2 linked regions of the Indioceanicola profundi genome follow. The protein of the gene in region 2 interacts with the protein of the main gene of each other region in a pairwise test. Links are inferred from orthologs where the notes say so. Each region holds a gene or a part of one and is shown on either strand. Other genes may lie near its edges.

Region 1 (4,577 bases), 1.4 Mb from region 2 along the record:
CTCGACCCGGACATCCTTCAGCACCCGGATCACGCGACGGGAAGCCGGCTGCGCCACGATGCCGGCGCACTCGATCAGGAAGACGAAAGGCGCGGAGCTGCCATCCATGATCGGCACCTCGGGCGCGTCCAGCTCGACATACAGATTGTCGATCTCCGCGGCGCGCAGGGCGGCCATCAGATGCTCCACCGTGCCGACGGCCGCCTTGCCCTCGTTGCTGATCACGGTGCAGAGGCGGGTGTCGCTGACCAGATCCCAGCGGGCCGGAACAGTAGCGCGCTCGACGGGCAGATCGGTGCGGATGAAGACGATGCCGGTATCGACGGGCGCGGGCCGCAGGGTCATCCGCACGCGGCTGCCGGAATGCAGGCCGATGCCGGTGCAGTTGATCGGGGCCTTCAGGGTGCGCTGCCGGGTCATGTCGTCGTCATCCGGTTTCAAGGGACCGGACCCGGGACGGGTCCGCCGGGAGACTGCCTGGCTCGCCGTGTTGCGGCGCAGCAGGCTGGAACTCCACACTGCTGAGATAACAACTGGGATTCCCAGTCTCAAATCACTCTTTGTTGCAGATTGTTACGACCGGGCCGTTCGTGACGGCGACGCGGGCCAATGGAAAGGGGCCGGCCCTCGCGGGCCGGCCCCTTCTGCAATGCGGAAGAACCGATCAGGGGATCAGTTGGCCTGACGGCGCAGGAAGGCCGGAATGTCGAGCATGTCGTCCTCCGTGGCCGGCTTGGCGCGCGGAGCGTGCTCCACGCCCGTCGGCTGCTGCGGGGCGGGCTGCGGCGCCGGGCGGGACATCTGCGGCTGCGGGGCAGGCGCGGGGCGGGCCTGCTGGGGAGCGGGCTCGGAAGCGCCGGTCACGCGACCGAACAGATTGCCGAGGAAGCCCTTCTTCTTCGGCTCCGGCTGGGCCGGCTGGAAGCGCTGCGGGTTCGTTGCGCCGGCGCGCGGGCCGGCCTCGGCCGGACGCGGGGCGATGAAGGCGCCTTCCTTGCGCTCACCGCGCAGCGGGCCGGTCGGGGCCGGAGCAGGCTGCGGCATGGCCGGCTGCATCGGAGCGACCGGCATTTCCTCCATGTGCATCTCCGGAGCGGCAGCGGCCTCCTGCATCGGCGCATAGGCCTCTTCCATCCGTGCCGCCTGCTCGGCGTCCGGGGTCAATCCTGCGGTCGGGGCCGGAGCCATCGGAGCGGGCTGCAGCGTGGCGAAGTGGCTGGGCTGCGTCATGGCGGCAGCCCCGCCCATGGCCGGACGCATGGCCGGAGCGGCCGTCGGGAAGTGGCGCTTCGCCTCGGCGGCGCGGTCATGCACCACGGTCAGGGTGGGCTGGGCCTGCGGGCGGGACTGCTGGGCGGCGACGGTCTCGATGCCGGTGGCGACCACCGACACGCGCATCTTGCCTTCCATCGACTCGTCGAAGGTGGAGCCGAAGATGATGTTGGCTTCCGGATCGACCTCGTCGCGGATGCGGTTCGCCGCCTCATCCACCTCGAACAGGGTCATGTCCATGCCGCCGGTGATGTTGATCAGCACGCCGCGCGCGCCGCGCATGGAGATGTCGTCCAGCAGCGGGTTGCTGATGGCGGCCTCCGCGGCCTCCACGGCGCGGCGCTCGCCGGACGCCTCGCCGGTGCCCATCATCGCCTTGCCCATTTCCGTCATCACGGTGCGGATGTCAGCGAAGTCCAGGTTGATCAGGCCGGGCATGACCATCAGGTCGGTCACGCCGCGCACGCCGGCATGCAGCACGTCATCCGCCATCTTGAAGGCGTCGGCGAAGGTGGTGCGCTCGTTGGCGATGCGGAACAGGTTCTGGTTCGGAATGATGATCAGGGTGTCGACATACTGCGCCAGCTCCTGAATCCCGTTCTCCGCGGTGCGCATGCGGTGCGCGCCCTCGAAGTTGAAGGGCTTGGTCACCACGCCGACGGTCAGGATGCCCTGCTCACGCGCCGCACGGGCGATGACCGGGGCCGCGCCCGTGCCGGTGCCGCCGCCCATGCCGGCGGTGATGAAGCACATGTTGGTGCCCGAGAGATGGTTCATGATCTCTTCGAGCTGCTCCTCCGCCGCGGCCCGGCCCACATCGGGGCGGGAACCGGCGCCGAGGCCGCGGGTGATGGTGCTGCCGAGCTGCACCCGCTGGGGCGCGAGGCTGTTGGCCAGCGCCTGCGCATCGGTGTTGCTGACGACGAACTCAACGCCTTCCAGGTTGGAGCGGATCATGTTGTTGACCGCATTGCCGCCAGCGCCGCCGACACCGAACACGGTGATGCGCGGCTTGGTCTGCACGTCCACGGAGGGGATGGTCACTTTGATGGTCATCGTCGGGCTCCTTAGCGTAGGAGGAAAATGGGGGTCGCGGCGGATATCCATGGCGGCCGAAATCCGGCCCTATTCGCTCAAGTCTGGTGCGCTTCCGGCTGAGGTCGCCATCGACGCACCTGGCATCTAGATCGGGCGGTCACAGGTTCTCCCTCAGCCACATGTTCACCCGACCCCAGAGACCGGTGGGCTGCTCCACCAGCGGGGCCAGGGCGGGAAGGTCGGCATGGTGCTGCACCGCATAGGACAGCAGCCCGGCGGCCGCCGCGAAGGCGGGACCGCCCATATTCTCGGCCAGGCCGCCGATGCGGAGCGGGCGGCCCATGCGCACCTGCTTGTCCAGCACCTGGGCGGCCAGATCGCGCATCCCGGTCATCTGGGACGCGCCGCCGGTCAGGACGACGCGGCGGCCGGCCATCTTGGCCATGCCGGACGCCTCAAGCCTGCCGCGGACCAGCTCGAAAATCTCCTCGAGCCGGGGCTGGACGATGCCGACCAGCAGGGATTTCGGAACATGATTGGCGGTGCCGCGCTCCTCCTCCCCCACCTGCGGGACATCAATGATCTCCCGCTCGTCGGAGCCGGCGACCATGGCGCTGCCGTAGAGCGTCTTCAGCCTCTCCGCATGGACGAGAGGGGTGGTCAGGCCGCGGGCGATGTCGTTGGTCACATGGGCTCCGCCCAGCGGAACGCTGTCGCACCAGACCATCTTGCCATCGAAGAAGACGGAAATACTGGTGGTGCCGCCGCCCATGTCGATCAGGGTGACGCCAAGGTCCATCTCGTCCTCGACCAGACAGGACAGGCCGGCGGCATAGGGGCTCATGACGAAGCCCTCGACGCCCAGATGGCAGCGGCCGATGCAGCTCATCAGGTTGCGTACCGGATTGGCGGCGGCGGTGACGACGTTCAGACGCACGCCCAACCGCTCTCCCACCATGCCGCGCGGATCGCGAATGCCCTTGGAGCCGTCGACGGTATAGCCGACCGGGATGGAATGGATCAGCTCCGCATCCGGCGAGATGGTCAGGTTCCGGGCCTGCGCCAGGGCGCGCTTCAGGTCACCGTCGCCGATCTCATGCCCGTTCACAGGCGACTCGATGGTCAGTGTCTGACTTTCCGGCTGACCGCCGGACAGGCTGACCAGCACGTCGCGGATCTGCTCGCCGGCCATGGTCTCGGCGGCATGGACGGCGGTGCCGATGGCGGTCTCCGCCGCCTCCATGTCCACGATGGTGCCGGCGCGCACGCCCCGGCTGACCTGATGGCCGATGCCCACCACGCGGATGGAACCGGGATCGTCCACCTTGGCGATGAAGCAGACGACCTTGGTCGAGCCGACGTCGAGGGCGGCGACGGTGCCGCCGCGCGGCACCCGCCTTGCCTTCGTCCGCACATTCAGCGCGCCCGGAAATGCCATCTGCCGCCCTCTCAGATCTTACGCTTTTTGTCGGATGCAGCTTTGCGCCGCGCCTCGGCCGCGGTGGCGGAGGTCTGAACCACCAGCCGGTCGGGCACGCGCAGGTCGATCGCGACCACATCACGCTCAAGCACCTGATTCGTCTGCTGCACGGTCGCGAGCTGCCGCAGGGCGGAGCCGATATCCGTCTCCGGCAGGCGGATGTCCACGCCGTTGTCCAGCCGCAGGTCCCAGCGGCGACCGCCGACCAGCACCGCCGCATCCACACGCTGGCCGACCAGCGGCTCGGACGCCAGCAGGGCCAGCAGCTCCTTGCCGCGGTCAGGTGCCTCCGGCCCGACCAGCATGGGCAGGTCGGCCCAGCGCTCCAGATTGTCGCTGGTCAGAACCGTGCCATCGCCGTCCACAAGCCGCAGTGTACGATCCACCTGCCACAGCGCCATGGGCGTGCGTTCCACGATCCGGACATAGATCGTGTCGGGCAGGCGACGTTCCACCACGGCGCTGGATACCCAAGGGATATCCTCCAGCGCCTCGCGCGCGGCATGGGGATCGAAGGCCAGCATGGGCATGCCGCGCTCGACGCCCAGGGCGGCCAGCAGCTCCTTCGGATCGGCCTCATTCCGGCCCTCGACGAACACCTCCTGTACCGCCAGGCCAGCGCCTGCGGTCACGTTCAGGAAACCTTCCCCCGTGCTCTCCCAAGCCGCCTGGATGCGGCCGGAGTCCCATGCCCAGGTTGTCGCGGCGCCCAGCCCCAGCACAGGCAGCAGCACGGCGGCGGCCTTCACCGCCGGCCAGGTCCAGCGGGGCAGGGCACGGCGGCGGT
Region 2 (5,960 bases):
GGCCTGCCGACCCAAGCCGAAATCCAGGATCAGATACCGGACAGCGCCATGACCATCAGCCGCGAAGCCAACCGCGTCATCATCTTCGACACCACCCTGCGCGATGGGGAGCAGTCCCCCGGCGCCTCCATGAATCTGGAGGAAAAGCTGCGCATCGCCGCGACGCTGGAGGAGATGGGCGTCGACGTGATCGAAGCCGGGTTCCCCATCGCTTCCAACGGTGACTTCGAATCCGTGCGTGAGATCGGGCGCGTGGTGAAGAATTCCACCGTCGCCGGCCTCGCCCGCGCCGCCCGCATGGATATCGACCGTGCGGCGGAGGCTCTCCAGTATGCCGAGCGCAAACGCATCCATACCTTCATCTCCACGAGCCCGCTGCACATGAAGTACAAGCTCCAGATGGAGCCGTCAGCGGTGCTTCAGGCGGTTACCGACAGCGTGACCCACGCCCGCAATCTTGTGGAGGATGTGGAGTGGTCCGCCGAGGACGGCAGCCGGACGGAGATCGACTTCCTCTGCCGTTGCGTGGAAGCCGCCATCAAGGCCGGCGCCACCACCATCAACATCCCCGATACGGTCGGATACGCCGTGCCGGAGGAGTACGGGGCCCTGTTCCGCACCCTGATCGAGCGGGTGCCGAACAGCGACAAGGCTATTTTCTCGGTTCACTGCCACAACGATCTCGGCTTGGCAGTCGCCAATTCCCTCTCCGGCGTTGCCAACGGCGCTCGGCAGATTGAATGCACGATCAACGGCCTTGGTGAGCGCGCCGGCAACGCCGCGCTGGAAGAGATCGTGATGGCGCTGCGCACCCGCAGCGACGTCATGCCTTATGCCAACGGCATCAGGACGGAGCACATCACCCGCGCCTCCCGCCTTGTCTCCACCGTCACCGGCTTCGCAGTACAGCCCAACAAGGCCATCGTCGGGGCGAACGCATTCGCGCATGAGTCCGGCATTCACCAGGACGGGATGCTGAAGAACGCCCAGACCTATGAGATCATGACGCCGGAGTCGGTCGGCCTGAACCGCTCAACCCTCGTCATGGGCAAGCACTCCGGCCGCGCCGCCTTCCGGGCCAAGCTGAAGGAGCTCGGCTATGAGGATATGGGGGACAACGCCATCAACGATGCGTTCCGCCGCTTCAAGGATCTGGCCGACCGCAAGAAGGATGTCTTTGACGAGGATATTGTCGCCCTCGTGGATGACGAGGTCGGCCGCCAGCATGATCGGGTGAAGTTCCTGGCGCTCCAGGTCGTCGCCGGCTCCCGCGGGCCGCAGCATGCGGTGCTGGAGATCGAGGTGGACGGCAAGGCGTTGCCGCCGGTGGTCAGCTTCGGCAACGGCCCGGTGGACGCCGTACTGAACGCCATCCGCAGCGCCTTCCCGCACGAGGCGCGGCTCCAGCTCTATCAGGTGCATGCCGTCACCGCCGGGACCGACGCGCAGGCCGAAGTCACGGTGCGGCTGGAGGAGAACGGCAAGACCGTCAACGGCCAGGGCGCCGACGCGGATACGCTGGTCGCGACCGCCCGCGCCTATATCCATGCCCTCAACAAGCTGCTGGTGAAGCGACAGAAGACGGCTCCGGCCGCCATGAGCGCCTGAGGGGGCGTGGTTCAGCGGGGCATCGGGCCCACCACTGGTCTCAAGGTAAATCACCGCAGCCCCGCTCGCCGTCCCGTCATGCTCCTGCATGGCGGAGCCGGCGGGCGGGGCGTCTCGTTTGGGCAGGCCGCCTGTATGGCGGTTCGACGTCCGACGGCCTTCTGGTCCAAGAATGCCCGATACCAGGGCTCTGCTGGCTGAGACCTCCCTGCATCTTCTGGACAGGGGGCGACTATCCATCCCGGCAGGATTACCTCTTCCGCATCCATCCACTCTTTGCCATTCTTTAAACCTGATCAGGGCAAATTCCAGGCATCGGCCTTTCACCTCTTGAGGAGGGCCGTTCAAATGGTCTATGTCAGCTTCGCGGTTCGGCTTACTCCGGGGTCGGGCGCGCAGCGGGCCCGCTACACCGGACTCTAGAGAAATCCCCGATGTTTCCCAATCTCCTCGGTATGTTCTCGGCCGACATGGCGATCGACCTGGGAACGGCCAACACCCTCGTTTATGTCCGTGGCCGCGGGATCGTCCTGAACGAACCTTCGGTGGTGGCCATCGCCAATGTCCGCGGAAAGCGCCAGGTGCTGGCCGTGGGCGATGAGGCCAAGCTGATGCTCGGCCGAACGCCCGGCAACATCCAGGCCATCCGGCCGCTGCGGGACGGCGTCATTGCCGACTTCGAAGTGGCCGAGGAGATGATCAAGCACTTTATCCGGAAGGTGCACAACCGGCGGAGCTTCGCGAGCCCGCAGGTCATCATCTGCGTCCCCTCCGGCAGCACCGCCGTCGAGCGGCGCGCCATCCAGGAATCCGCGGATCATGCTGGTGCGCGCCGGGTCTTCCTGATCGAGGAGCCCATGGCGGCCGCCATCGGCGCCGGCCTGCCGGTCACCGAGCCCACAGGTAGCATGGTGGTGGATATCGGTGGCGGCACCACCGAAGTGGCCGTGCTTTCCTTGGGCGGCATCGTGTATTCTCGCTCGGTAAGGGTAGGCGGCGACAAAATGGATGAGGCGATTATCGCTTATATCCGGCGTCACCATAACCTGCTCGTGGGTGAGGGCTCAGCCGAACGGATCAAGAAGGAGATCGGGTCTGCCTGCCCGCCGGAGGATGGCGAGGGCCGGGTGATGGAGATCAAGGGCCGCGACCTGATGAATGGGGTTCCGAAGGAACTCATCATCAGTGAGCGCCAGATTTCCGAAAGCCTGGCCGAGCCGGTCAGCCAGATCATCGAGGCGGTGAAGGTGGCACTGGAGCATACGGCACCGGAACTGGCGGCGGACATCGTCGACAAGGGCATCGTGCTCACCGGTGGCGGCGCGCTTCTGTCCAATCTCGATTTCGTGCTCCGTCACGCGACCGGCCTTCCGGTTTCCATCGCCGACGATCCGTTGTCGTGCGTGGCGCTGGGTACCGGGCGGGCACTGGAGGAAATGAAGACGCTGAAGAACGTACTGATCACCATGTACTGATCGGTCGTGATGAAGCGTCCAGTAGGGTTATTTCATTAAGGGTCTTCCGCTATTCTTTCGGTGAATGGCGGAGCCCCGGAGACCGGGCCTGCAGCGGCGCTTCGGATGTCGCGGTCGGGCCGGCTTTCCGGGCCGTCGTCATCACCGGGATTCAGCGGAATCGGCCACGTGAAGACACGCAACAGCGGAACCGTCGTTCGGATCGCAGCGCCCGTCTGGGCGCTGGTTCACCGGTTTTATTTCCTGTTGTTGGTCATGGCCGCCATAGCCCTGATGCTGGTCAGCCAGATCGACACGCTGCGGGTGGATCAGGCCCGCGCTCGTGTTACGGACGCTTTCACGCCGATCCTGAACGTCATCTCGCGGCCCGCGAACATCGTCGCGACCTCCATCGAATATGCGCGCAATCTCTCCGACCTGCATGTCGAGAATGAGCGGCTGCGGGAGGAGAATGCGCGCCTGCTGCATTGGCAACAGGCGGCGTTGCGGCTGGAGGCGGAGAACAAGTCACTCCGTGGCCTTCTGGCCTACAAGCCGGACCCGGCGGCCAGCTTCGTCACGGCCCGTGTGGTCGCCGATCCGGGCGGAGCCTGGGTCCGCACGCTGGTCGTGACGGCCGGCCGCCGCGACGGGGTGCAGCGAGGGCAGGCGGCGATGGCAGGGCAGGGGCTGGTCGGCCGCGTGGTCCAGGTCGGCGAATGGTCGTCCCGACTGATGCTGATCACCGACCTGAATGCCCGTATTCCCGTGATCCTGGAAACGACCCGTCAGCGCGCCATGCTCAGCGGCGACAACTCCGATCGGCCGAAGCTGCTTTACATGCCCCGCGGCGTGGAGGTCACGCCCGGCGAACGGGTCTTTACCTCCGGCCATGGCGGGCTGTTCCCGGCCGGCCTGCCGGTCGGCGTCGTGGCCACCGGCGAAGACGGCACGGTGCGCGTCGTTCCCATGGTGGACCCTGCCCGCATCGAGCACGTACAGTTGGTTGATTTCGGCATCCCCGGCGGACTTGCCGCCGAAGCTGTTCAGCCCGGCGGCATGCAGTGAGGACCCCGGCCATGGCCGTGGGCATGTGGCACAGGCTCGACCAGACAGGGCGCAATCTGCTGCCCTTCGCGATCACCGTGGCGATGATGCTGGTGTCGATGGCGCCCATGCGCCTGCCCGGCTTCTCCACCGTCGCCCCGCCGCTGACCTTGATTGCCGTGTTCTACTGGGCGATCCACCGGCCGGATCTGCTCCGCCCCTCCATCGCGTTCCTGATCGGATTGTTGCAGGACCTTCTCAGCGGTGCGCCGCTGGGGATGACGCCGCTGGTTCTCACCTTGTGCTACTGGGTGCTGATCACCCAGCGCCGCTTTTTCCTGGGAAGCTCTTTCCTGCTGCTCTGGTGGGGCTTCGCCATGGTGGCCGGAGCGGCCTCGCTGGTGCAGTGGGCGGCCTACTCACTGATGGAGGCAACCGTGCTGGATGTGAAGCCCGCGGTCTTCCAGGCGCTGGTCGCCATAGCCATATTTCCAGCACCCGCATGGATTCTCATGCGCATCCACCGGGCCTTCCTGAACGAGGAGGGCTGAGCCACATGCTATCCGCCTTCGACCGCGACGCAGAACGCCAGCGCCTGCTTACCCGCCGCATGCTTGTGCTTGGCGGGTTGAAGGCGGGTGCCGTCTCCGCCCTTCTTGCGCGCCTTTACTATCTGCAGATCGTGGAGAGCGACAAATACGCCACGATGGCGGACGACAACCGCATTTCCTTGCGGCTGCTCGCCCCGCCGCGCGGACTGATCGTGGATCGCCACGGCGTTCCGCTGGCAGTCAATGAGCAGAATTTCCGATTGGTCCTGGTCTCGGAGCAGGCCGGCAACCCGCAGGAGGTTCTGGACAAGGTCGCCCAGCTCATTCCGGTAAGCGAGACGGAGCATCGGCGCATCCTGCGCGACTTGCAGCGCTCACGCCGGTTCGCGCCCGTGACCCTCAAGGAGAATCTGACCTGGGATCAGGTCTCCGCCATCGAGGTGAATCTCCCCGACCTTCCCGGCTCCTCCATTGATGTGGGGCAGGTACGGAGCTACCCGTTCGGCGAGGCGACGGCCCATGTACTGGGCTATGTCGGCGCAGTGTCTGAGAAGGAGCTGGTGGGGTCGGAGGACCCGCTCCTGTCCCTACCGGGCTTCCGCATCGGCAAGAACGGGGTGGAGCGGCACCATGACCTCGCCCTTCGTGGGACGTCCGGAACCCAGCAGCTGGAGGTCAACGCCGTCGGCCGCGTCGTGCGCGAGCTGTCGAGGGAGCCTGGACAGCCCGGCCGGCAGGTGACGCTGACACTGGATGCGAAGCTGCAGCATTATGTGCAGCAGCGTCTTTCCGCCGAGCGCAGCGCCGCCGCTGTTGTCATGGATGTGCAGACCGGCGGCATCCTGGCCCTGAACTCCAGCCCCAGCTTCGATCCGAACCAGTTCGCCACAGGTATCAGCCAGGATCTCTGGAGCCGGCTGACTTCCGATGAAACCGGGCCGCTCACCAACAAGGCGGTGGCGGGGCAATATCCGCCGGGTTCCACTTTCAAGATGATCGTCGGGCTGGCCGCGCTGGAAGCAGGCATCGCCACCCCGGACACCCGCGTCTTCTGCCCGGGCCATCTGGAACTGGGCGGTCATCGTTTCCATTGCTGGAAAAAGGGCGGGCACGGCGGCGTCAACATGTCGGACGCCATCAAGCATTCCTGCAACGTCTATTATTTCGAGATGGCCCGGCGCCTCGGCATCGACCGGCTGTCCGAGATGGCGCGGCGGTTCGGCCTGGGCGGCCGGACGGAGCTGGATCTGCCCGGCGAGCGGCCGGGCATGATCCCGAACAGCGCCTGGAAAAAGGCCAC

Evidence for each region. The genes of interacting proteins can lie anywhere in the genome.
Region 1: the proteins of DOL89_RS10035 (region 2) and ftsA interact in binary tests that used the Escherichia coli proteins (3 or more experiments, as listed by UniProt). The link is inferred for Indioceanicola profundi from one-to-one orthologs.

What each region holds. Positions count from the first base shown.
Region 1 is NZ_CP030126.1:657,063-661,639, forward strand. The notes cover bases 1,609-4,546. They hold ftsA (cell division protein FtsA), read right to left. Parts: upstream 3,749-4,546; coding sequence 2,468-3,748; downstream 1,609-2,467. Other genes in these bases: ftsZ (cell division protein FtsZ), read right to left, coding at 1,609-2,328; DOL89_RS03190 (cell division protein FtsQ/DivIB), read right to left, coding at 3,760-4,546. Also shown: lpxC (UDP-3-O-acyl-N-acetylglucosamine deacetylase), read right to left, coding at 1-420; more of ftsZ, read right to left, coding at 673-1,608; more of DOL89_RS03190, read right to left, coding at 4,547-4,577. UniProt on the Escherichia coli protein: Essential cell division protein that assists in the assembly of the Z ring. May serve as the principal membrane anchor for the Z ring.
Region 2 is NZ_CP030126.1:2,096,249-2,102,208, reverse strand. What follows is about bases 1,183-4,062. They hold DOL89_RS10035 (rod shape-determining protein), read left to right. Parts: upstream 1,183-2,042; coding sequence 2,043-3,083; downstream 3,084-4,062. Other genes in these bases: mreC (rod shape-determining protein MreC), read left to right, coding at 3,252-4,062; DOL89_RS10040 (2-isopropylmalate synthase), read left to right, coding at 1,183-1,608. Also shown: more of DOL89_RS10040, read left to right, coding at 49-1,182; more of mreC, read left to right, coding at 4,063-4,130; rod shape-determining protein MreD, read left to right, coding at 4,142-4,660; mrdA (penicillin-binding protein 2), read left to right, coding at 4,666-5,960. UniProt on the Escherichia coli protein: Forms membrane-associated dynamic filaments that are essential for cell shape determination. Acts by regulating cell wall synthesis and cell elongation, and thus cell shape.